Regions from separate parts of the Priestia sp. YIM B13489 genome, predicted to be linked through region 1. Evidence: predicted binding sites of a transcription regulator. Region 1 holds the regulator's gene; each other region holds the start of a gene.
What was found. Region 1 encodes Rex, which represses fermentation and respiration genes when NADH is low (regulators of the CRP and FNR family bind a similar motif). Its sites were predicted from a motif close to TTGTGAAATATTTCACAA; they were not measured.

Region 1 (7,142 bases):
TACGAGCAAGAAGAAATTACTAACTTTACAGTACTTCTTCGACATATATACATAAAAACCTTTTAAAGGAGTATAGAAGATTGGAAAAACGTTATTGGTATGTTATCCTCACCTACATCCTTATGCAGTTTTCAGGAGTTGTTGGTATACCGCTGTTAAAATTAACAGGAATGTTTGATCAATATCCAGTTCGAACAGCGAATGTCATGCTTTTGACTTATTGGACCATCATTAGCTTTATCCTTGGTTTACTTATTGTCTTACTGCTGCTGCGCCGTGACATGTCCATGCGTATAGAACATGCGGGAACAACGGTAACTGTGGTCTGGTCAGTCCTTGGGGTGTTCCTGGCTATGGCTGGTCAAGCTGTAGCAGGTATGATTGAGCACGCTCTTGGCATTACCCAAGTATCTGAAAACACACAAAATATTGTTAATCTTGTTAAAGCAACGCCGTTCCTAATTGTCGTTACGTCTGTTATTGGACCAATTCTAGAAGAGATTATTTTTCGAAAGATTATTTTCGGCTCTCTTCACAAACGATATAATTTCTTTGTCTCTGCATTTATTAGTTCCCTTATTTTTGCTGCCGTACACTGGGATTTTAAACATTTGCTCGTGTATACAGCCATGGGATTTGTATTTGCATTCCTTTATGCAAGAACAAAACTAATTATTGTACCCATTATTGCTCACGTGTTGATGAATACAGTCGTTATTTTATCTCAAACTATTTTTGCAGATAAAATTATAGAAATGCAAAAGCAAGCAGAACAAATGCAGTTTATTTTTGGAGGCATGTTTTTATGAAGAATATCCCTTTAACACGAGGGTTTATTTATATTATTATGGGGGTTTTATTCACCTACCTGGCTATTCAAAATGCTCAGGAAACCGTGTGGAATTTCCCCACGATCTTATTTGCACTCGTAGCCGCGTTCGATTTCAGATTTGCGGTGCGCATTTTTATCTTGCACTATAAAATTAAAAAGTTGCAGCAGCAATATAAAAATCAAGATGATTCATCTAAATAAAAAAACCACTGTTTCAGTGGTTTTTTTACATACTAACATCTTCTCTTTCTTGCTCTGCCCTTGCCTTTAACACTTTGCGATACGAAATGCGGGAAATAATGATGCTGATTTCATACAAAATTAAGAGCGGCACTGTCACCATCATGTGCGAGAGCAATTCTGGTGGTGTAATAAGTGCGGCAATAACTAGCAGTACGAAATAGGCATACTTTCGAATTTGAGATAAAAACATAGGCGTGATAATTCCTAATCGCGTCAAAAACATGACGACAACAGGAAGCTGAAACAACAGGCCAAAAGGCAGTGTGAGCTGCATTAAAAAAGAAAAGTATTCATTAATGCCAATCACTTGGTTTACATTCAGCTCATCAGAAACGCGCGTCATAAAATCGACGACAAATGGAAACAACACGAAATAAGAAAAAGAGACACCGCCGATAAAGAGAAAAATGGAAACAGGAATATATCCAAGCGTTACCTTACGCTCTTTTTCATATAAACCAGGACTAATAAATGCCCAAAGTTGATACAGTGCAACAGGAGCTGCAAGTACACAGCCGATAATAACAGCAAACTGCATATAAATCTTAACTGGATCTGTTAGCCTAAATGCATTCATCGTTAAATTTTTTGCCTCATCAGCATGCTGTAAATAGACAATAACCTTATCCGCTATAAAAAAGCCGCCAATTGTGGCAATGACAAAGAAAAATAAAACAATTAAAATGCGCTTTCGCAGCTCTCCTATATGATCATATATTGACATTTCTTGTTCGGTCATACTATGATCACCCTTTTACTCTTTGTCATCTACTTGACGCTGTTTATCTTTTTCACGATCTTCTGAGGCACCGCTAGCGGCATGCTTAAACTCTCTAAGCGTTTGCCCGACTGATCTTCCTAGCTCCGGTAACCGTTTCGGTCCAAAAATAAGCAGTGCTACAATCGCAATAATAATCCAACTGCCTGCTCCAATCCCCATATTCCCACTCTCCTTATTAATTTAGACTTAAGGAAATCGTAACACAGTCCATCTTATTCAACAGGATAATTTTTCAAAAAGTAGACAAGCGACTGTAATTCTACAGCCAGATCAATATGATGCAGTCGAATCTCATCCGGTACGTTTAAGCGTGCAGGAGTGAAGTTTAGAATCCCTTTAATTCCGCAATTCACTAAACGATCGGTAATTTGCTGAGCCACAGTGGCAGGAACGGTTAAAATCGCCACTGAGATATCATCACTCATATAATCTTCCAATTGGTCAAGGTGATAAACCGGCACGTCGCCTACTTTTGTACCGACTTTATCTTCTATCACATCAAAAGCGCACTCAATTTTGGTGTTATTATTTTTAATAAAATTATAATTTAAAAAGGCCGTTCCCAGATTCCCTACGCCAATCAGTGCTACTTTCGTTACTTCATCTTGGTCTAACGTTTTACGGAAAAATGTAAGTAAATAATTCACATTGTAGCCGTATCCCTTTTTCCCTAATGCTCCAAAGTAAGAAAAATCCCGGCGAATAGTAGCAGAATCAACTTTCACTGCCTCACTTAACTCCGCTGACGAAACACGCTGTTTACCAGAAGCATGCAAGTTTTTTAAAAAACGATAATAAAGCGGCAATCGTTTAGCCGTTGCTTGTGGTATTTTTAATTGTTCAGTGTTCACGTTGTACCCCCTCAGTTCATGTATGTCATTACTAACATTTTCAAGTCATATTGCATTACCTTTCACAAAGCCTCAACCGCCTTGAGGTAGCGCTTCCAATTCTCTCTCTTTTCTCTTGTTTTATATATACTCCGCTTCACACCCCGACGCCTTTTGTCTATCCAGGAATACTTAAAGTCGGTAGCTAGAACGAAGCAATTAGCCCTTCAAAGGATCCGTTTGTTAGTCATGACGGATTTTCTACATCCATCATATATAAGTTCAGAGATGCACTTATCTCTTATTTTAACATAGTATCCTGTATAAAATGTGCAGGTAAAATCATTTTATTTCATGAATCAAAACATTCGCTTCATCATTTGTTCTTGTCCCTCTACAAATTACAAACGCTTGTAGGAAGAACTTGTAGTTGAAAATATGTTAAAATACACTATGGATATACTACTAGAGGTGAAAAAATGATTATTCTACAATTGAACGGTATTACAAAATACTATGGGGCAGAACCCATTTTATCGAATATAAAGTTAGAAGTACAATCAAAAGACCGCATTGCCCTAGTGGGACGAAACGGTGCTGGTAAATCAACTTTATTAAAAATTATTGCTGAGCAGCTTTCTTATGACAGCGGAGAAATTATTAAACCTAAAGGTGTTTCCATTGATTATATGGGACAAGATACAGTTCTTGAGTCAACACTCTCCATATGGGAAGAAATGATGACAGTCTTTGCTCCGTTAAAGAAGATGGAAAAAGAATTACGTACGCTTGAAACGAAGATGGGCGATCCAGACATTTTTAATGATTCAGTTCAATACGAAAAACTAACCAAAGAGTACGATCAGCTTCAAGTAACGTTCAAAGATTTAGGCGGCTATCAATATGAAGCGGATACACGATCTATTCTTCACGGTTTCCGTTTCTCAAACTTTGACTATAGCACCCCTATTTCCTCCTTGAGCGGTGGACAAAAAACGCGCTTGGCTCTTGCAAAACTGCTTTTAACAAAGCCAGACTTGCTTATTCTGGATGAGCCTACCAACCACTTAGATATTGAAACTTTAGCATGGCTGGAACAGTTTCTGCAAGGGTATGAAGGAGCTATTTTAATTGTTTCACACGATCGTTACTTCCTTGATAAGGTCGTAAATCAAGTGTATGAAGTCACACAAAAAACAACGGTCAAGTACACGGGCAACTACTCTAAATACCTTGTACAAAAAGCAGAGCGATATGAAAAAGAGTTGCGTCAGTACGAAAAGCAGCAAGATGAAGTCGCAAAACTGAATGATTTTATTCAGCGAAACATCGCCCGCGCATCGACTACAAAACGTGCGCAAAGCAGACGTAAGCAGCTCGATCGAATGGAGTTAATAAATCGACCTAACGAAGGCGAAAAATCAGCTAGTTTTTCGTTTGAAATTGAGCGTCAAAGCGGAAATGAAGTCTTAAATCTCGAAAACGTGTCCATCGGATATGATGAAAACAAATATGTCGTCCAAGACGCAAACCTTCGGATTAAAAAAGGTGAAAGCCTTGCGTTGGTTGGCCCTAATGGAGTTGGGAAATCTACGTTATTAAAAGGTATTGTGGATAAACTAAGCTTCAAGACTGGAACCATTTCTTTTGGCTCAAACGTAATGGTTGGTTATTACGACCAAGAGCAAGCTAATTTAATATCTAATAAAACTGTTTTAAATGAGCTTTGGGATGACTACCCATCCAAACCTGAAAAAGAAATTCGTACAGCGCTTGGAAATTTTCTGTTTTCAGGTGATGATGTACTGAAAATCGTTTCGACGCTTAGCGGTGGTGAAAAAGCACGTTTGGCTCTTGCGAAGCTTATGCTTCAAAAAGCTAATTTCTTAATTTTGGATGAACCTACTAACCATCTTGATTTAGATAGCAAACAAGTACTCGAGAATGCGTTAATTGATTACCCAGGGACTCTATTATTTGTTTCACATGACCGTTATTTTATTAATCGTATTGCAAACAAAATAGCAGAGCTATCTCCTGAAGGAGTAGAAGAATTTCTTGGAGATTATGACTATTATGTAGAAAAGAAAGCAGAAATAGAGGAAATCAAAGAATTAGAAAATATAAAAGCCAACGAAGAACGTACGGTAAAAGTAGATAAACAGTCTTATAAACAAGATAAAGAACAAAAGAAATTGATGAGGCAGCGAACGCGCCGAATTGAAGAAATTGAAACTGAAGTAAACAAATTAGAAGCCGCACAAGCGGAGAATGAAGAACTTCTTTGTAATCCTGAAATTTATCAAAACCACGAAGAAGTATCAAGATTAAACGGTGAAAATGAAAAAATTTCTTCACAGTTATCCACATTAATGGAAGAGTGGGAAGAATTACAGCTGCTTCTAGAAGAATAGCCTATATTTTTTCGTATTTATTCACCCTATTTACTTGTTCGTGCGCTTTAGGACAAGCTTTATCCACTCTGTGAATAAATAGTGGATATCTGTCTGATTTTCATAATTAAAACTTGTTGATAACATGTCCGTGTACTGAGTGCACGGACTTTTCCACATAATTATCCACAGTCAATTCTAAATTTATTGAATATTGTTGATAAATCATTTTTATCCACAAAAAAGACGAATGAGAAATAAATCTCATTCGTCTCTTACTCTTCCAAGTCTAAACCGGGGTTTGCGTTTAATGACATATCTGAGCGTTTTCCTTGAGCAAATCGTACACTTGCCGCTGCTCCAATCATTGCGGCATTATCCGTGCATAGAGATAGCGGCGGGATAATAAGCTCAATGTTTGATAATGGTGCAAATGCTTCTTCTAGCGCTGCTCTAAGTCCTTTATTAGCAGCAACTCCTCCTGCTACTAACACTTGCTTAACCTTATATTCCTTTGCAGCTTTAACCGTTTTAGTTACTAACACATCAATAACACTCGCTTGAAAGCTAGCAGCAAGTGTTTGTGGAAGAATTTCTTCACCTTTTTGCTTCGCGTTGTGGACAGTGTTAATAACTGCTGATTTTAACCCACTGAAACTAAAATCATAGGATCCTTCTTCTAGCCAAGCACGCGGCAAATCAATTAATGGCTCTCCTTCATGTGCAAGGCGGTCAATATGAGGTCCGCCTGGATATGGAAGGTTTAACGTGCGGGCTACTTTATCGTAGGCTTCTCCTGCCGCATCATCTCTCGTTTCACCAATCACTTTAAACTGACCGTGACTTTCCATGTATACAAGCTCTGTATGCCCTCCAGATACAACTAGCGATAAAAGCGGGAATTCTAATTTTTTGATTAGCTGATTTGCATAAATATGTCCTGCAATATGATGAACACCAATTAATGGCTTTTGGTGTGCAAATGCTAGCGCTTTGGCTGCATTTACGCCAATAAGAAGTGCTCCCACAAGCCCAGGTCCTTCCGTTACAGCTATTGCATCAATATCTGCAAACGTCAAGTTCGCTTGCTTTAAAGTTTCTTCAACTACTACCGTAATTTGTTCCACATGATGACGAGATGCAATCTCCGGTACGACACCGCCAAATCGTTTATGGCTTTCTATTTGTGATGCCACCACATTGGCTACAATTTCATGACCGTTTCGAATCACGGCCGCTGCTGTCTCATCACAGCTTGTTTCTAATGCTAAAATTAATTGATTTTCACTCATAAATTCACCCACATAACTAATGCATCCTCATTGTTATCAGAATAATAATTCTTACGAATACCTCCAGGTTTAAAACCTAGCTTTTGATACAATGATTGTGCAATATGATTAGATACCCTAACTTCTAATGTCATTGACACAGCACCTAGTTTTCGAAGAACGTCCATCACGTTGCGCAGCAGCAATTCACCGAGTCCCTTACCTCGGTAGTCTGGCAATAGGGCAATGTTGGTTACATGTGCTTCGTCAATAACAATCCACGTTCCGCAATACCCAATAATATTTTCTCCTTCTTCCATCACAATGTAAGTTGAAAATTGATTATTGGTTAACTCATTTTGAAACGCTTCTGAACTCCAAGGTGTCGTAAAAGACTTCTCTTCGATTTTCACTACTTGATCAATATCTTTAACTTCCATTAAACGAAACTTAATTGTTAGTTTCATGTTTATACCTTCTTTTATCCTTTTTGCTGTGAAGCAAGCCAGTTAGCTTCGGCTTCAGCTAAACGAATGTAGTTCGGAACAAAAGTATGCACAGACTGCGGCTCTTTCTTCATTCCTAAAAAAGCCAATTCACTTGGTCTTGGATTAAACTGCTGAACATGGGCAAATACAGCTTGTTTACCCAGCACTTCTTTTAACGCCTCTTCATGCATGGGAAGATCATTGCCTATGAATAAAATGGGTTTGTTGTATGACTTTAAATGTTCCGCCCAGTCCTTATTAATAACAAGTCGATCACTTTCAACTTCTAGAAGACCTCGTTCAT
Region 2 (7,142 bases), 940 kb from region 1:
TATTATAAAATGGACGGAAGGAAAAGCCCTTATTGCAACGGGAAGTCCATTTGAACCCGTTGAATATAACGGGCACACTTATGAAATCGGACAGGCTAATAATGCGTTTGCGTTTCCGGGTCTTGGTTTAGGTGCAATTGTCGTTCGCGCTCAAAAGTTTACTGAATCTATGTTTGCAGAAGCAGCCAATGCAGTAGCGCGTATAGCAGAAACAGATACAAAAGGAGATACGCTTCTTCCCAACATTAAAGATCTTCAAAAAGTATCAAAGGCGGTTGCTGTAGCAGTTGCTGATGCTGCTGTAAAAGATAACGTAGCAACTGTTACGGAGCAAAATGTAAATAAACTTGTAGAAGCAGCGGTATGGCAGCCTGCTTATAAACCGGTTAAGGCAAAAAATGAATGAGGTGATGATAAATGAGCATAGGTCAAATTTTTCTCATTCTCGCGCCTATCTTTTTTGTCATTTTGCTTGGTTATTTAGCAGGGCACTTTAAAAAATTTGATAAGCAAACGTCTAAGGGGCTCAACACATTAGTAACGAAGTTTGCGCTTCCTGCACACTTATTTGTAGGTGTAACGACAACCCCAAGAAAAACACTCATAGACGAATGGCCGTTTTTAGTAACGCTGATTTTAGGAATCGTCGGGTTTTACCTCATTATATTGCTCGTCGTGAAGTATGCAGGGAAGCATACGTTAACTTCTTCTTCTATGTTTGCCCTAAACTCAGCTCAGCCAACGTTTGCTTTTATGGGCATTCCAGTACTCGGAGGATTGTTCGGTGCAGGCGCCGTAGCGATTCCAATTGCCATAACAGGCATCGTAGTAAACGCGATTTTAGATCCGCTGGCAACGATTTTAGGAACCGTTGGACAACGGGGGCGAAAAGAAGGGGAAGAGAAAACAAGTTTATTCAAAGTAACGGTTCATTCCATTTTGCATGGTTTATCTGAGCCTTTGGCATGTGTACCGTTAATTGGAGTGATTTTAACGCTTTGCGGCTTTCAGTCACCTAAACTTTTACAGGATATGCTTGATCAAATCGGAAGTATCACATCGGGAGCAGCTTTGTTTGCGGTAGGAGTAACGATTGGAATTGGAAAAATTAACTTCAGTAAAGGTGCGCTTGGGATCGCTGTCTTAAAAGTAGCGGTTCAACCCATCGTTATGCTCGGAATTGCAGTATGGATAGGATTATCTTCAGATGAAGTGACAAAAGCTATTTTGCTGGTAGCTTTTCCTGGGTCTGCTGTAGCTGCGATGATTGCTTTGCGGTTTGAAAGCTTGGAAAATGAAACGGCGTCTGCTTTTGTCATTAGTGCTATTTTATCGTTGATTACGCTGCCGCTTCTTATTTCTTGGCTTATGTAAATAAAAAAACGAAAGAGGAAAATTCCTCTTTCGTTTTAAGACGGATTAATAAGCTAATGCAAATAATCCTTTGATATGAGATAAGTAACGAACGTTACTTGCTTCTTTCATAAGTGATGCTGGTAAACCTTTTAATTGCGTTTTGTTTCCGCCGATTGTACCAATTGCATCTTTGCGTCCAAGACTTCCTAGTGTACCAGAGAAGACAGGAACGAATGATTCCATTGCTCCGCCGCGAATAGCTACTGCTAAGTTCACGCCTACAACTTCACCCATTTGCCAAGCTAATTGAGCAGTAGGTGGGTAAGGGCGACCTTCTGGACCCATTACAACCGCTGAGTCACCAGCAAGGAATACATCTTTATGAGATGTAGATTGTAAGAATTCATTTACAAGTGCACGACCGCGGTTTACTTCGATACCTGAGTTAGCAACTACAGAGTTACCTTGAACTCCGCCAGTCCATACCATTGTTTTTGTTTCAATTTTGCTGCCGTCTTTAAGTTCAACAGTTGTAGCATCCATTTTTGTTACAGGTGTACCAGTAACAAATGTAACGCCACGTTTTGTTAAGCTTGATTGAGCGCGCTCTACTAATTCAGCAGGGAAGCCTGGAAGAACTGTAGGAGCTGCTTCTACACAGTATAGAGAAATTTCTTTCGGATCAACACCGTGTTTTAGACATAGGCTTGGCATTAAGTCAGCGTATTCACCAACAAGTTCGATACCTGTTAATCCGCCACCGCCAACTACGATTGTACCGTCAGCTTTATTTTTTGTTTTGCTGTATTCAGCGATACAAGCTTCTACGTGTGCACGTAAACGGTTTGCATCATTTACTGATTTAAGAACGAAGCTGTGCTCTTCTAAACCAGGGATACCGAAGTAAGCAGTTTCACTACCTAAAGCTGTAACAAGGTAGTCGTAGCTTAATTTTGTACCATCTTCAAGAGATACTTCACGTTGATCTGGTGAGATTTCTTTTACCGTTGCAATTTTTAAATCAACGTTGTAGTTTTTAAGTAATTTATCAAGTGGTAAAGCTACCGCTTGTTCAGAAACGCCGCCTACAGCTAGACGGTGTAATTCTGTAATGATTTGGTGAGTAGCAAAACGGTTCACTACTGTAATTTTTGCTTCATCCGCACTTAGGTGTTGGCGAGCTGTCATTGCAGTTAATAAACCACCGTAACCGCCGCCTAAAATTAAAATATGTTTTGACATAGTCGATCCTCCGTCCACACTTTTTAATGAAAATTATTTTTGTTTTTCGTTTGTAATGTCTAAATACGCTTGTGCAAAGCGGAATAGTTTTTGAGCTTGTGGATCTTTAAGCATGCGTAATAAACCGAATAAACCGATTGAATTAGAAGCATTTGCTTCTGCACGATCGTTTGCTTCGATTGCAGTAGCTGCAAGACCTTTTACTGTTCCTTCTACCGGCTCGATAAATTCTTTTACTCCACCAAGTAGATCTTCTTTTAATACGTCGTCAGTTAATAATGATTGCGCAACGTCGTAAGTTTTTGTAAGCACCGTTACCATTTCAGATAATTTTGGTAAATTATCTACAAGAACAGTAAGAGCTTCTTGTACTTCAGGCTTTAACAATTGATCTAACACATCCGCTTGACCTTTGTTAACTGCCGCTTCTGTTTGTACAGCAGCATTTTCCTCTGCAGCTGATTTTTGAATAGTTGATTGAGACATGAAAAGTCCTCCTTTGCTGGATACTGTTGCATATGTAGTTCCTAGTTATCTGCTAGACTTTCAAACTACATTGTGAAGTTGTGAAATCTTGCACATAATTCTATTTTAATTTTAATACGAGATAAAATCAACTCATTTCGTTGAAAAAATAAGTGAAGAACCTCGTAACCCTTTGTTTAATAAAAGTTTATAAGAAATAAAGCCAATAATTGCCTAGGTAAATAAAATTAAAATAGGGAACTAACATGATTCCTCTTCCTACGATAAAACAAATAACGTCATATTTCAACACATACGAACTTAATATTCTATAAGTAGTAAAAAGATAGGGCGCATTTACTATTTAAAGAGTTTTCAAAAAATTACATTGACTTACTATAGCGTTCTACATATAATCAGAATATAACATCTTATGTAAGGAGATATAACATGGTTATAGTGGATGAACTTTATCATAATGTGATCATTACATTGCCTCAATTAAAATTAATTGAATTTATAATGAAGTTAAAAGAAGCTAAAGCACAAGAAATAGAAGATATAAAAACGAAAATTAGTAAATACGAAGAGAAGAAACGTGCTGAAGAAGCTTGGTATCAATCACTATCACCGTTTCGTAAATTTTTTACCGGGCGTCCTTTAAGTCAGCATCAAGCGGTCGAGTATATGGTATACGTAAAGGAACGCTTTAAAAAAATTGATCACCTTAAAGCACAAATGCGAGAACTTCATGAAGTTCTTGAATTAATAAAAGCGGAAAATGAAGAAACAAGTGAAATTACGCTTTCGCCTGCTATTGTACAAGAAATAAAACGATTAAAAAGCAGTGGAGGCGTTGGGATATGAGTGTTAATGAACTAAGTTTAGGGATAAATACAACGTGGGTCGTGTTAACAGCGGCGATGATTTTGTTAATGGAAGGCGGCTTTGCCTTGTTAGAGGCAGGTTTTGTCCGCTATAAAAATAGCGTGAATATTATTATGAAAGTATTCGCTGATATTACAATAGGAACGCTTTGTTTCTATTTAATTGGTTTTGGATTAATGTACGGTGATGATTTAGGTGGAGTTGTTGGTAAAAGCGGTTTTGCGCTCTCGGGTAATTTATCGCACCTTGACATTCCAATTGGACTTGAAACGTTTTGGCTGTTTCAATGTGCGTTTGTTATTGCGGTCATTTCTATCGTTTCTGGAGCGGTAGCAGAACGAATTAATTTCCGCGCATATCTTTTATATGCGATTTTGATGACTACATTTATTTATCCTATAGCCGGCCACTGGATTTGGGGAGGCGGATGGATTAGTAAGTTAGGGATGCTTGATTTTGCCGGTTCGGCAGTTATCCATGCTCTTGGCGGTTTTTCAGCTTTAGCAGCTGCAATAATGATTGGACCGAGGAAAGGGAAGTTCACGAAAAATGGAATCAGTTCTGTTTCTCTTCCAAGCAATTTGCCGCTTGCATCAGTGGGTGCTTTTTTATTATGGTTTGGATGGTTCGGGTTTAATGCAGGAAGTACGCTAAGTGCCACTGACGTTAGAATTGGTCACATTGCTATTGTCACAATGTTATCAGCAGCAGCAGGCGGAGCAGCTACTTTATTTTATACTTTATTTCGCTACAACCGTTCAGATGCACCTTCTGTAATAAATGGATCGCTTGCCGGACTGGTTGGCATTACGGCCGGGTGCGCTTTTGTTAACACACCATCTGCTATTTTTATTGGAGCTGTATCTGGCTTATTAATGATGGCAGCTACAAACTGGCTCGAAGCACGTCAAATCGACGATCCTGTAGGAGCTTTTCCTGTACACGCTGCTTCGGGAATATGGGGTACGTTGGCTGTAGGCTTGTTTTCTACAGACGGCGGTGTGTTTACCGGAGGGAGCTGGACGTTACTTGGCGTTCAACTTCTTGGGTTAATCGCTCTATGCGCTTGGGGATTTGTTACGACGTGGATAGGGTTAAAGGTTATTTCCTTGGTGGTTCCGCTTCGATCTACGGAAGAAGAAGAAGAAGTGGGCTTAGATATCAGCTACCACGGTATCATGGCAGCTCATCAGGCTCCTGAATTTATTGAATATGAAAACTACTATGCGGAAGTAAAAGAAAAAGCCGCAGATTCGTAATAAAAGGCCGCGCTTTATAACAAAAGGGCGGCCTTTTTATATGAAAAAAATAGATTTAAAATACTTGGTTTAAATGATTGAAAAGTCAGAATATTTGTGTTATATTATAAAAAAGCCAAGGAGTTGATTTCTTATGAAAAAGAATTTACTTAATTCACCGCAAAAATCCAACGGAAAGGTGCTTGATGCATTATTCGCTGAGATGATTTTAGACAAGGCGATTGCAGAATTTCGTAAAGCACAGCTAAAAGAAGAAATCGACCGCACGCTATTGATGAAAAATAAAGAAGAGTTTTTGAAACTCTCATCAGAACTTAAACAAATTTCTTAATTACTTACTATACTTCACACACCATCTATTTTTAGGTGGTGTGTTTTATTTTTGAGACCTACTAAAAGGGATTAATTAGTAATAATTATGAATATATTCCTATTTAAAACTTTATTTACATTAATTGTATTGACTTCTTTTATGGATTTTTTTAACATAAACAAGAATTAAAGAGGAGGGGTTTGGTTGGGACATCTATTATTAGTAGATAGCTTGATTGCGGGTATTGTTTGCATTGTGTTAGGAATTTTATTTAGAGCTCATAAAACAAGCAAATTTTTGTATGGCATAGGGATTGTATTTGGTCTTATTTTTGTCATTGGGACGGTCACTCATTCTCCATCTAATACAGAAACTTCATCAGTTACAGCTGAGAAAGTAGAAGCAAATCAAAAAGACAGTAAAGACACATCAGAACTTAAAGCTCTCGTTACTAAGGGAATGACAGATAAGGAATTTCAAAAAGAAAAAGAGAAAGCCGCTTTTCAACAGTCAGACTTAATTGCGTTAGGTAACGGAGAAGTCGGATATGTGATCAAAGCTGAAGACGGTTACGTTGTAGCTGATACGAATGGCGAAACCATTTCAAGCGTTGAAACGTTTAAAACGGCTGATGAAGTTGAACAGTATGAATTAAATGAAGTTAAAAAAGTACATAAAGATGTAAGGACAGTTGATGCTCATTATACAGCTTCAGATTTAGAAAGCTTAGAAGATTTTGATCAAAAAATTAATGAAGTGCTGAAGCGCGTTAATCTTACAAAAAAGGAGTTTAATGAACTAAAATTAAAGGATGTTAAAACATTAACTTCTCATGAAATAGAAGTAATGAAGGCTATACGTGACTCTGTTTCACCCCTTACAAAAGATACGCTGCTGCAAAAAACGATCCCTGCTAAAGATATTGAAAAGTATGTAGATGGATCTTATACAGCAGTGGGAGGATATGTAGCTAAAGCTGAAGATGTTCATGATATTACTTCGTACAAAGAATTTGTTGAAAGCTTACGTTTAGATTACACCGATGGTTCAGGCAAAAGGCCGTTTCCTGAAGAAGGATCGACATACGGCGTAATCAAATTCAAATCGCAAGCGGTAAGCCATGTTGATATTCCCTACGGGACTGTGTTCGGAGGAAAAACAACAGACGGACCTCCATGTACGCTTAATGGGTTTACAGGATCTCGAAACGGGGAAACCGTTCCAGAGTTCAAATTTGATAACTATTATCCACCAGCAAACGGAGCGGAACTATACCAAGTGGTAAATGGGGAAGAAGTACTTTTAGCTACCTATGTGGCAGAAGAAAAACGATTTGTGCCAGCGGTTGCTAATCCAATGTAAAGGACTGGTTTTTTGTGATTCGAAAAGGTTTGTATGCAGCATATAATGAACGAGATTACGAATGTTATGAAACGGAAAACGGGTGTGTAAAGCTGATTAGCTATGATAAAGGCGATGTAGCAAATGGATTCATTCCATACAATGACACTACTTTCACAAAAGAAGTTCCTCGTGATGCTGTTGAAGAAGTGTTTTTTGTAGCTCCGTATGCTACTTATCAAAATGAAACGTTTGGTGTGTCAGATGCTTCTGATCGT
Region 3 (7,142 bases), on a different contig from region 1:
GGATATTTACTAGTATGTAAGGAAGGGATTAAATATGAGTATACACGGCCAATGGCTAGAAGATAAAATCGCAAAAAATGATGCAGGGCAAACAATTGAAGAGTATTTAAAAACGAAATGGCGGATTCCTAAAAAAACGCTGCATCAGTTTCGGATGAAGAAAAATGTGCTTATAAACGGTGAGCCTTTACCATGGAGAAACACTCTTAAGGAACATGATAAAATGTCACTTCCTTTTTTTGAAGCAGAGCCTAATGAAATAACACCTTACAATGTTGATATAGAGATTTTGTTTGAAGATGAGCACGTACTAATCGTAAACAAACCCATAAACCTAGATACTCATCCTTCATCAGAACAAGACCAAAAAACTCTTTTAAACGCTGTAGCTGCTTATTTTCAAAAAATAGGCCTCAAAACAAAGCCTAGACACGTTCACCGTTTGGACAGCGATACATCAGGTGCTATCTTATTCACAAAGCATTTTGTAGCAAGCTCCGTGTTTGATCAGCTGCTGGCTGAACGTAAAATTAATCGGACTTATATTGCCCTCGTCCAAGGAATCATAAAAAAAGAGGACGGAATCATCAATGAACCCATTGGACGTGATCGTCATCACGCTACAAGAAGACGAGTATCTAGAACGGGACAAGCTGCCAAAACACGTTATCGGGTGTTAAAACGCAATACGGCAAAAAACGAAACGCTTATTGAACTTTCGCTCGAAACTGGACGCACTCACCAAATTCGTGTTCATATGAGTCACATCAACTATCCATTACTTGGTGATACTCTTTATGGAGGAAAGAGATTAAAAGAGCAGCAGCAAGCTTTACATGCCATTAAGCTTTCTTTTATACATCCGTTTACACATCAGCGCGTCTCAGCTGTTGCACCTCTAACTCAGCAAGTCTTTTTGCCTTACAGCAAGTTGCTTTCCTATTAAATATAAAAGAGAGGTTAAGACACAACCAGCTAAGGGCAAACAAATAGAAGAAGTGCGCTGAACCGCTTGAGATACCTACATGAAACCTGCGTTCACCATATCAATAAAAAAATCCGAACGAGTTGAATTCTTTATCAAGAATCTCAATTCATCGTTCGGATTTTCCTTTAACTAAAATACTTTTGTCCTAGCCTCTTTTTTTCTATTGAATTTTAAATTGACGAATCAAGTTCGCCAATTCTTCACTAATCTCTTGCAGATGTTCCGCTGATTGAGAAACAGTAGAAATAGCTCTAATTTGTTCTTCTGTGGAAGCGGTAATCTCTTCAGTTCCTGCTGCTGATTGCTGTGCAATGGCTGCTATGCTTTGAATTGCCGCTACCACGTCTTCCTTATGCTCATCGATACTGTCCATGCTGCTTGTCACATGTTCGACAGCCGCCGCCACTTGTTCAATCGTAGTTGCAATTTCATGAAAAGCTCGTTCTGTATCTCCTACCACAAAGTCTTGAGACTTTGAAAGCTCTTCTGTACGGTTGCATTCTTCACGCGCAGCAGCGACTTCACCTTGAATCGCTGCAATCGTATGGCGAACTTGTTCAGTGGCCTGAGAGGACTGTTCAGCAAGTTTTCGCACTTCTTCAGCTACTACCGCAAATCCTTTGCCATGTTCTCCTGCACGAGCTGCTTCAATACTAGCATTTAATGCAAGTAAATTTGTCTGATCTGAAATACTATTAATCGTGAAAATAATAGATTCAATTTTTTTCATCTTATTTGTTAACTCTTCCATTACAGCTTGAACAGCGTGAATCGTTTGAGACGATTCAGTGGTTTGGTTGCGAAGGAGCTGCATCTGTTTTAAACCTTTTTCATTGATGCTTACAGCTTCAATCGTCATTTTATTAATCTGTGCATTTTGTTCAATGACTTCTTCAATTTGCGAAGATAAACTCATCGTTTTATGATTAGTAGAGTCAGCGTCAGAAGCTTGCTGCGTGGCACCGCTGGCAATCTCATGGATAGCCCGGCCGATTTCCTCACTGGATGCAGTTGCTTCTTCAGATACGGCACTCAAGTCTTCAACAGACGTTTTTACTGTCTCAACAGACGTCTGAACCGTGCCAATCAATGTTTTCATTTTGACTACCATATCATTAAATAAATGAGTAAGCTCACCAATTTCATCTTTTGACTTCGTCTTCACCTGAACCGTTAAATCGCCAGCTGTTACTTTGGCTACTTCATTTTTCAAGCGGCGAATTGGATTAGTAATAATTCTTGAGAAAAAGATGGTTAACACCACTGATAATAAGATTCCAATTAACGCAATCCAGACAATAACAGTCAGTAAATGATGAGCGCTTGAGAGCATTTCATTATAAATAAAGGCATTTCCTATCTTCCAATTCGTCCCTTCGAGAGTATCATATGCCATGACTCTCTCTTCACCTTGAAAGGTATACTTCATGAAATCTCTATTCCGGTCTGCTTCGTACATTTTTTTCATAAATGGCTGATTCATCAAATTTTTCCCAGCTTCTGTTGGATGAACGAGCGCTGTGCCATTTTGATCAAATAAAAATGCATACCCACCGTGATTTACTTCTGCTTTACCTACAATGTTTTTTAATGCATCTAAGTCTAAATCAGTAGCTATAACGCCCAGTACATTTTTAGTATCTGGATCTAAAATAGCCTTTGCAATTGTCACGACCGTCTTTTTTGTTGCTGCATCTTCATATGGATCCGTATAAACAACATCATTAGGTGATTCTACTGCTTGTTTGTACCATACCCTTGAAGTCGGATCATAGTTTGAACCAAACTCTCGTTTGGGAACAGAATACATTCCTTTATTTTGAGTGCCTATGTATTCAAGTGCTAGGTTTGGATACTTTTCTTTAAACTGCGTAAACTCTTTTTGAACTGTGTTCCATGTAAAATACGGATTTTTCTCTTGGTTTGTTTGATCTCCTTCCTGCTTAACAAAATTAACAATTACATCGTTTTCACTATACGTCAGCAAAGAACGACTATACATGTCTAAGTATGTATGAATGGTTTCTTTTAACTCTTTCACTTGACTTTGAGACTGAACTTCTACATCTTTTTCTATTTGCGTTTTGGTAAATTGATAAACAGCCCCTGAAACAACTAATAATAAAATAGCTATAAAAATACTAAAAAATACTACGAGCTTTGCACTTAACCTCTTCATTCCCTCACCCTTCTACAAAAATCTTTATATTACTAATAACGGCTTTTCATTTTCATTTTTGAAGAAGTTTTTGTGATTTATTTCAAATTCCCGCAAAATAAAACCAGCGCATCCTTTCATAACGAAAGAACGTGCTGGTCTTATTTTTGCTTTTCGTATGCATCAGGTTCAATATGAACAAGCGTATCTTTAATTTGATGCTCATCGTTCATCATATGTTCAATTTGATCGGCAATTTCATGGCTTTTGATAACATTTAAATGGGGATCTACTTTAACAGTTACATCAATCACAACTTGATTACCAAGCTTGCGCGCTTTCACATCTTCTACTTCTTTTACACCTTCTACAAGCTCGATGCTTTCTTTGTAGTGCCCTAACTTTTCTTCATCAAATCCGTCCGTTAAGGAATGAGCCGCTTCTTTAAAAATCTCAATGGCTGTTTTACAAATAATAATTCCCACAGCAAAAGCAGCTACCACATCCAGCCATGGCAAGCCGAATTGTGAGCCGAAAATTCCCACAACAGCCCCTATACTCACAAGTGCATCAGACAAATTATCTTTAGCAACCGCATATAAAGACTGGCTATCAAGTTTTTTAGCAAGCTTAATATTATATCGGTAAACACCACCCATAATAGCAGCCGCTCCAAGACCTACCCAAGCAGCCAGTAAATTAGGAGCTTCAGATTTGTCCATAAATAATGACTGACCCGCATCAACCAATACTTCTAGTCCGATGACCATCATGATAAAAGAAGCAATAAGTGAAGAAATATGTTCCGCTCTGGAATGTCCATAGGGATGATCATTATCACGAGGTTTTTTAGAGATTTTTAAGCCGACCAAGACGGCAATCGATGCAATAATATCTGTAACATTATTAAGACCGTCGGCTTTTAATGCAGAGGAAGCGGTGACACCCGCAATGATAAGTTTACATGTTGATAAAAAGATATATGATAAGATACTAACCCAAGCGCCTTTTTGGGCTTGCTCATAGTAGTTCTCCATCCCTTCCACTCCTTTATTCAAAATAAGCAAACTTAGTGTAACAAATGGATTTCGTGTGGGTCTATAGAAACATTATTGGCTGCTAACATACAAATAGAGAATGTTAAACTCTTTAGCTTTCTGCAAAACAAGTTGCCTTTACTCAACACTTTAAACGTTTAAGATCTTTCTAAATGTGGCACTTCATGTAGAAGGACATTTTTTAAAATCGCCCTGTAAAATTGTTTACTATTTTTTAAAGGGTGTGATTTTTATCACAGCTGAAGCAATTTATTCTTGTTACACTAACATTGTGAAAAACATCACAAAATAAAATTCAAAGGATGATACAAATGAAAACACAATTCACACCAAAAACACGAAAAGTTGCTGTTATCGGAACTGGTTTTGTTGGCTCAAGCTACGCTTTTTCAATGGTGAATCAAGGTATTGCCAATGAATTAGTGTTAATCGATATGAACAAAGAAAAAGCAGAAGGTGAAGCACGTGATATCAATCATGGAATGCCATTTGCCACACCGATGAAAATCTGGGCTGGAGATTATAAAGACTGTGCTGACGCTGATTTAGTAGTTATTACAGCGGGCGCTAATCAAGCTCCAGGGGAAACACGCTTAGATCTAGTTGAAAAAAACGTTAAAATTTTTGAATGCATTGTAAAAGATATTATGAACAGCGGATTTGACGGCATCATTTTAGTGGCAACAAATCCAGTTGATATTCTCGCACATGTTACACAAAAAGTATCAGGATTACCAAACGAACGGGTAATTGGTTCAGGAACGATTCTTGACACAGCTCGCTTCCGCTACTTGTTAAGCGACTATTTCGAAGTAGATTCTCGCAACGTCCACGCTTATATTATGGGGGAACATGGAGATACGGAATTTCCTGTTTGGAGCCACGCGCAAATTGGCGGTGTGAAGCTCGAACATTTTATCAATACTGCCGCTATTGAAAAAGAACCGGATATGCAGCATCTATTCGAACAAACCCGCGATGCGGCTTACCATATTATTAATCGAAAAGGAGCGACTTATTACGGAATTGCAATGGGGCTTGTACGCATTACCAAGGCTATTTTAGATGATGAAAATTCTATTTTAACAGTATCTGCTTTATTAGAAGGACAATATGGTATTTCTGATGTGTATATCGGCGTACCAGCTATCATTAATAAAAACGGCGTGCGTCAAATTATTGAATTGAATTTAACCCCTCACGAACAGCAGCAGCTCGAGCACTCTGCTAGCATACTTAAGCAAACTCGCGACAGAGCTTTTGTGTAACATCTAAAGATTTTTGCGGGGGACTCCCCCGCTCCCTTGTTTTAAATATGTAGTAGAGGTGTATGAATATGACGTGGACTCAGGTATATAATCCGTTAGATAATATTTGGCTTTCTGCACTAATTGCACTCATCCCCATTATCTTTTTCTTTATTGCTTTAACTCTTTTGAAATTAAAAGGACATATTGCTGCTGGTATTACGGTGCTTCTTTCTATGATTATTGCTATTTATTTTTATGATATGCCTGCCTCAATGATCTTAGGAGCCACAGGCTATGGGTTTCTGTATGCACTTTGGCCCATCAGCTATATTATTATCGGAGCGGTGTTCTTATACAAGCTAACTGTCAAAAGCGGACAGTTTACTACCATCAGACAATCTATTATTTCAATAACGGATGACCCCCGCTTACAAATGCTGCTTGTTGCTTTTTCCTTTAATGCTTTTTTAGAAGGGGCAGCGGGATTTGGAGCTCCAATTGCCATTACAGCAGCGCTTTTAGTTGGACTTGGGTTCAAACCGTTAAAAGCAGCGGCGCTATGTTTAATTGCTAATACAGCTTCAGGAGCGTTTGGCGCCATGGGGATTCCTGTTATTGTCGCAGGACAAGTATCTGGCATAGATCCAAAAGAAATTGCTCATTTTCTTGGCACGCAGCTTCCGATTATTTCTTTTCTTATCCCTTTTTTACTTGTCTTTATTATGGATGGGATAAAAGGATTAAAAGACGTATGGAAAGCAACGAGCATCACAGCCGTTTCCTATGCACTGACACAGTATTTAACTGTTACATACATCGGCCCTGAACTTCCAAATATCACATCTTCTATTGTGAGTTTACTTGCTCTTGCTTTTTATATTAAACGAACAAGCCCGGCAGCAGCTAAAAGCTTCAGCCTGTCACCAAAACAGATTTTAAAGGCTTGGTCTCCTTTTATTCTATTAACGATACTCGTTACGGCTTGGAGCATTTCTTTTGTCAAAAAAATGCTTGAACATATGAACCTGCTTATTAACGTCCCATTTTTACACAATCACGTAATTAAAGCAGCGCCTTTAGTAAAAGATCCTACGCCTTACGCTGCTATCTTAAAAATAGACGTATTTGCAGCAACAGGTACAGCGATTCTTATTGCTTGTATCCTTTCAGTTTTCTTGCTTAACGTATCGCCAAAAGTGGCATGGACCACTCTTTTAGAAACCGTAAAAGAATTATCAAGACCTATTATTACTATTATGATGGTCATTGCTTTTGCTTTTATTTCAAATTATTCAGGACAGTCTTCTACACTTGGATTGGCGCTCGCTACATCAGCCGCTTATTTTCCATTTTTATCTCCATTTCTTGGCTGGATCGGCGTATTTCTAACGGGGTCTGTCGTATCAAATAATGCGCTGTTCGGCAACTTGCAGCTAACTACAGCTCAGCAAATTAATGTCTTGCCAGTTATTCTCGTAGCGGCCAATACTGCCGGCGGCGTGATGGCTAAAATGCTTTCTCCTCAATCAATTGCCGTCGCTGCCGGAGCAGTGGGACTGGCTGGAAAAGAAGGTGAACTGTTTAAATACACGCTCAAATACAGCATGGGATTTTTGATACTAGGAGGGTTGGTTACTTTTTTATTGGCTTGGTGGTTATGATAAAAAGCGCTAAAAAGCTGTTATTAC

Region 2: a site for Rex is predicted at 3,163-3,180, ahead of ACFX4W_RS26620 (DUF1641 domain-containing protein). Genes of this name have one in related genera too.
Region 3: a site for Rex is predicted at 4,474-4,491, ahead of ACFX4W_RS03340 (L-lactate dehydrogenase). Genes of this name have one in related genera too.

Annotation. Positions count from the first base shown of each region.
Region 1 is NZ_JBHZOQ010000053.1:3,077,301-3,084,442, forward strand. Features, by position in the region: gene ACFX4W_RS21540 (CPBP family intramembrane glutamic endopeptidase) at 81-809, shown strand; gene ACFX4W_RS21545 (YdiK family protein) at 806-1,033, shown strand; gene tatC (twin-arginine translocase subunit TatC) at 1,059-1,814, opposite strand; gene tatA (twin-arginine translocase TatA/TatE family subunit) at 1,830-2,015, opposite strand; gene ACFX4W_RS21560 (redox-sensing transcriptional repressor Rex) at 2,069-2,707, opposite strand; gene ACFX4W_RS21565 (ABC-F family ATP-binding cassette domain-containing protein) at 3,166-5,100, shown strand; gene tsaD (tRNA (adenosine(37)-N6)-threonylcarbamoyltransferase complex transferase subunit TsaD) at 5,355-6,371, opposite strand; gene rimI (ribosomal protein S18-alanine N-acetyltransferase) at 6,368-6,817, opposite strand; gene tsaB (tRNA (adenosine(37)-N6)-threonylcarbamoyltransferase complex dimerization subunit type 1 TsaB) at 6,832-7,142, opposite strand, start outside.
Region 2 is NZ_JBHZOQ010000053.1:4,012,896-4,020,037, reverse strand. Features, by position in the region: gene ACFX4W_RS26635 (NAD-dependent malic enzyme) at 1-406, shown strand, start outside; gene ACFX4W_RS26630 (AEC family transporter) at 418-1,374, shown strand; gene ACFX4W_RS26625 (NAD(P)/FAD-dependent oxidoreductase) at 1,420-2,598, opposite strand; gene ACFX4W_RS26620 (DUF1641 domain-containing protein) at 2,632-3,084, opposite strand; gene ACFX4W_RS26615 (hypothetical protein) at 3,514-3,930, shown strand; gene ACFX4W_RS26610 (ammonium transporter) at 3,927-5,210, shown strand; gene ACFX4W_RS26605 (IDEAL domain-containing protein) at 5,344-5,541, shown strand; gene ACFX4W_RS26600 (hypothetical protein) at 5,728-6,885, shown strand; gene ACFX4W_RS26595 (hypothetical protein) at 6,900-7,142, shown strand, end outside.
Region 3 is NZ_JBHZOQ010000036.1:290,100-297,241, reverse strand. Features, by position in the region: gene ACFX4W_RS03355 (RluA family pseudouridine synthase) at 35-946, shown strand; gene ACFX4W_RS03350 (methyl-accepting chemotaxis protein) at 1,149-3,167, opposite strand; gene ACFX4W_RS03345 (cation diffusion facilitator family transporter) at 3,308-4,183, opposite strand; gene ACFX4W_RS03340 (L-lactate dehydrogenase) at 4,516-5,472, shown strand; gene ACFX4W_RS03335 (lactate permease LctP family transporter) at 5,535-7,115, shown strand.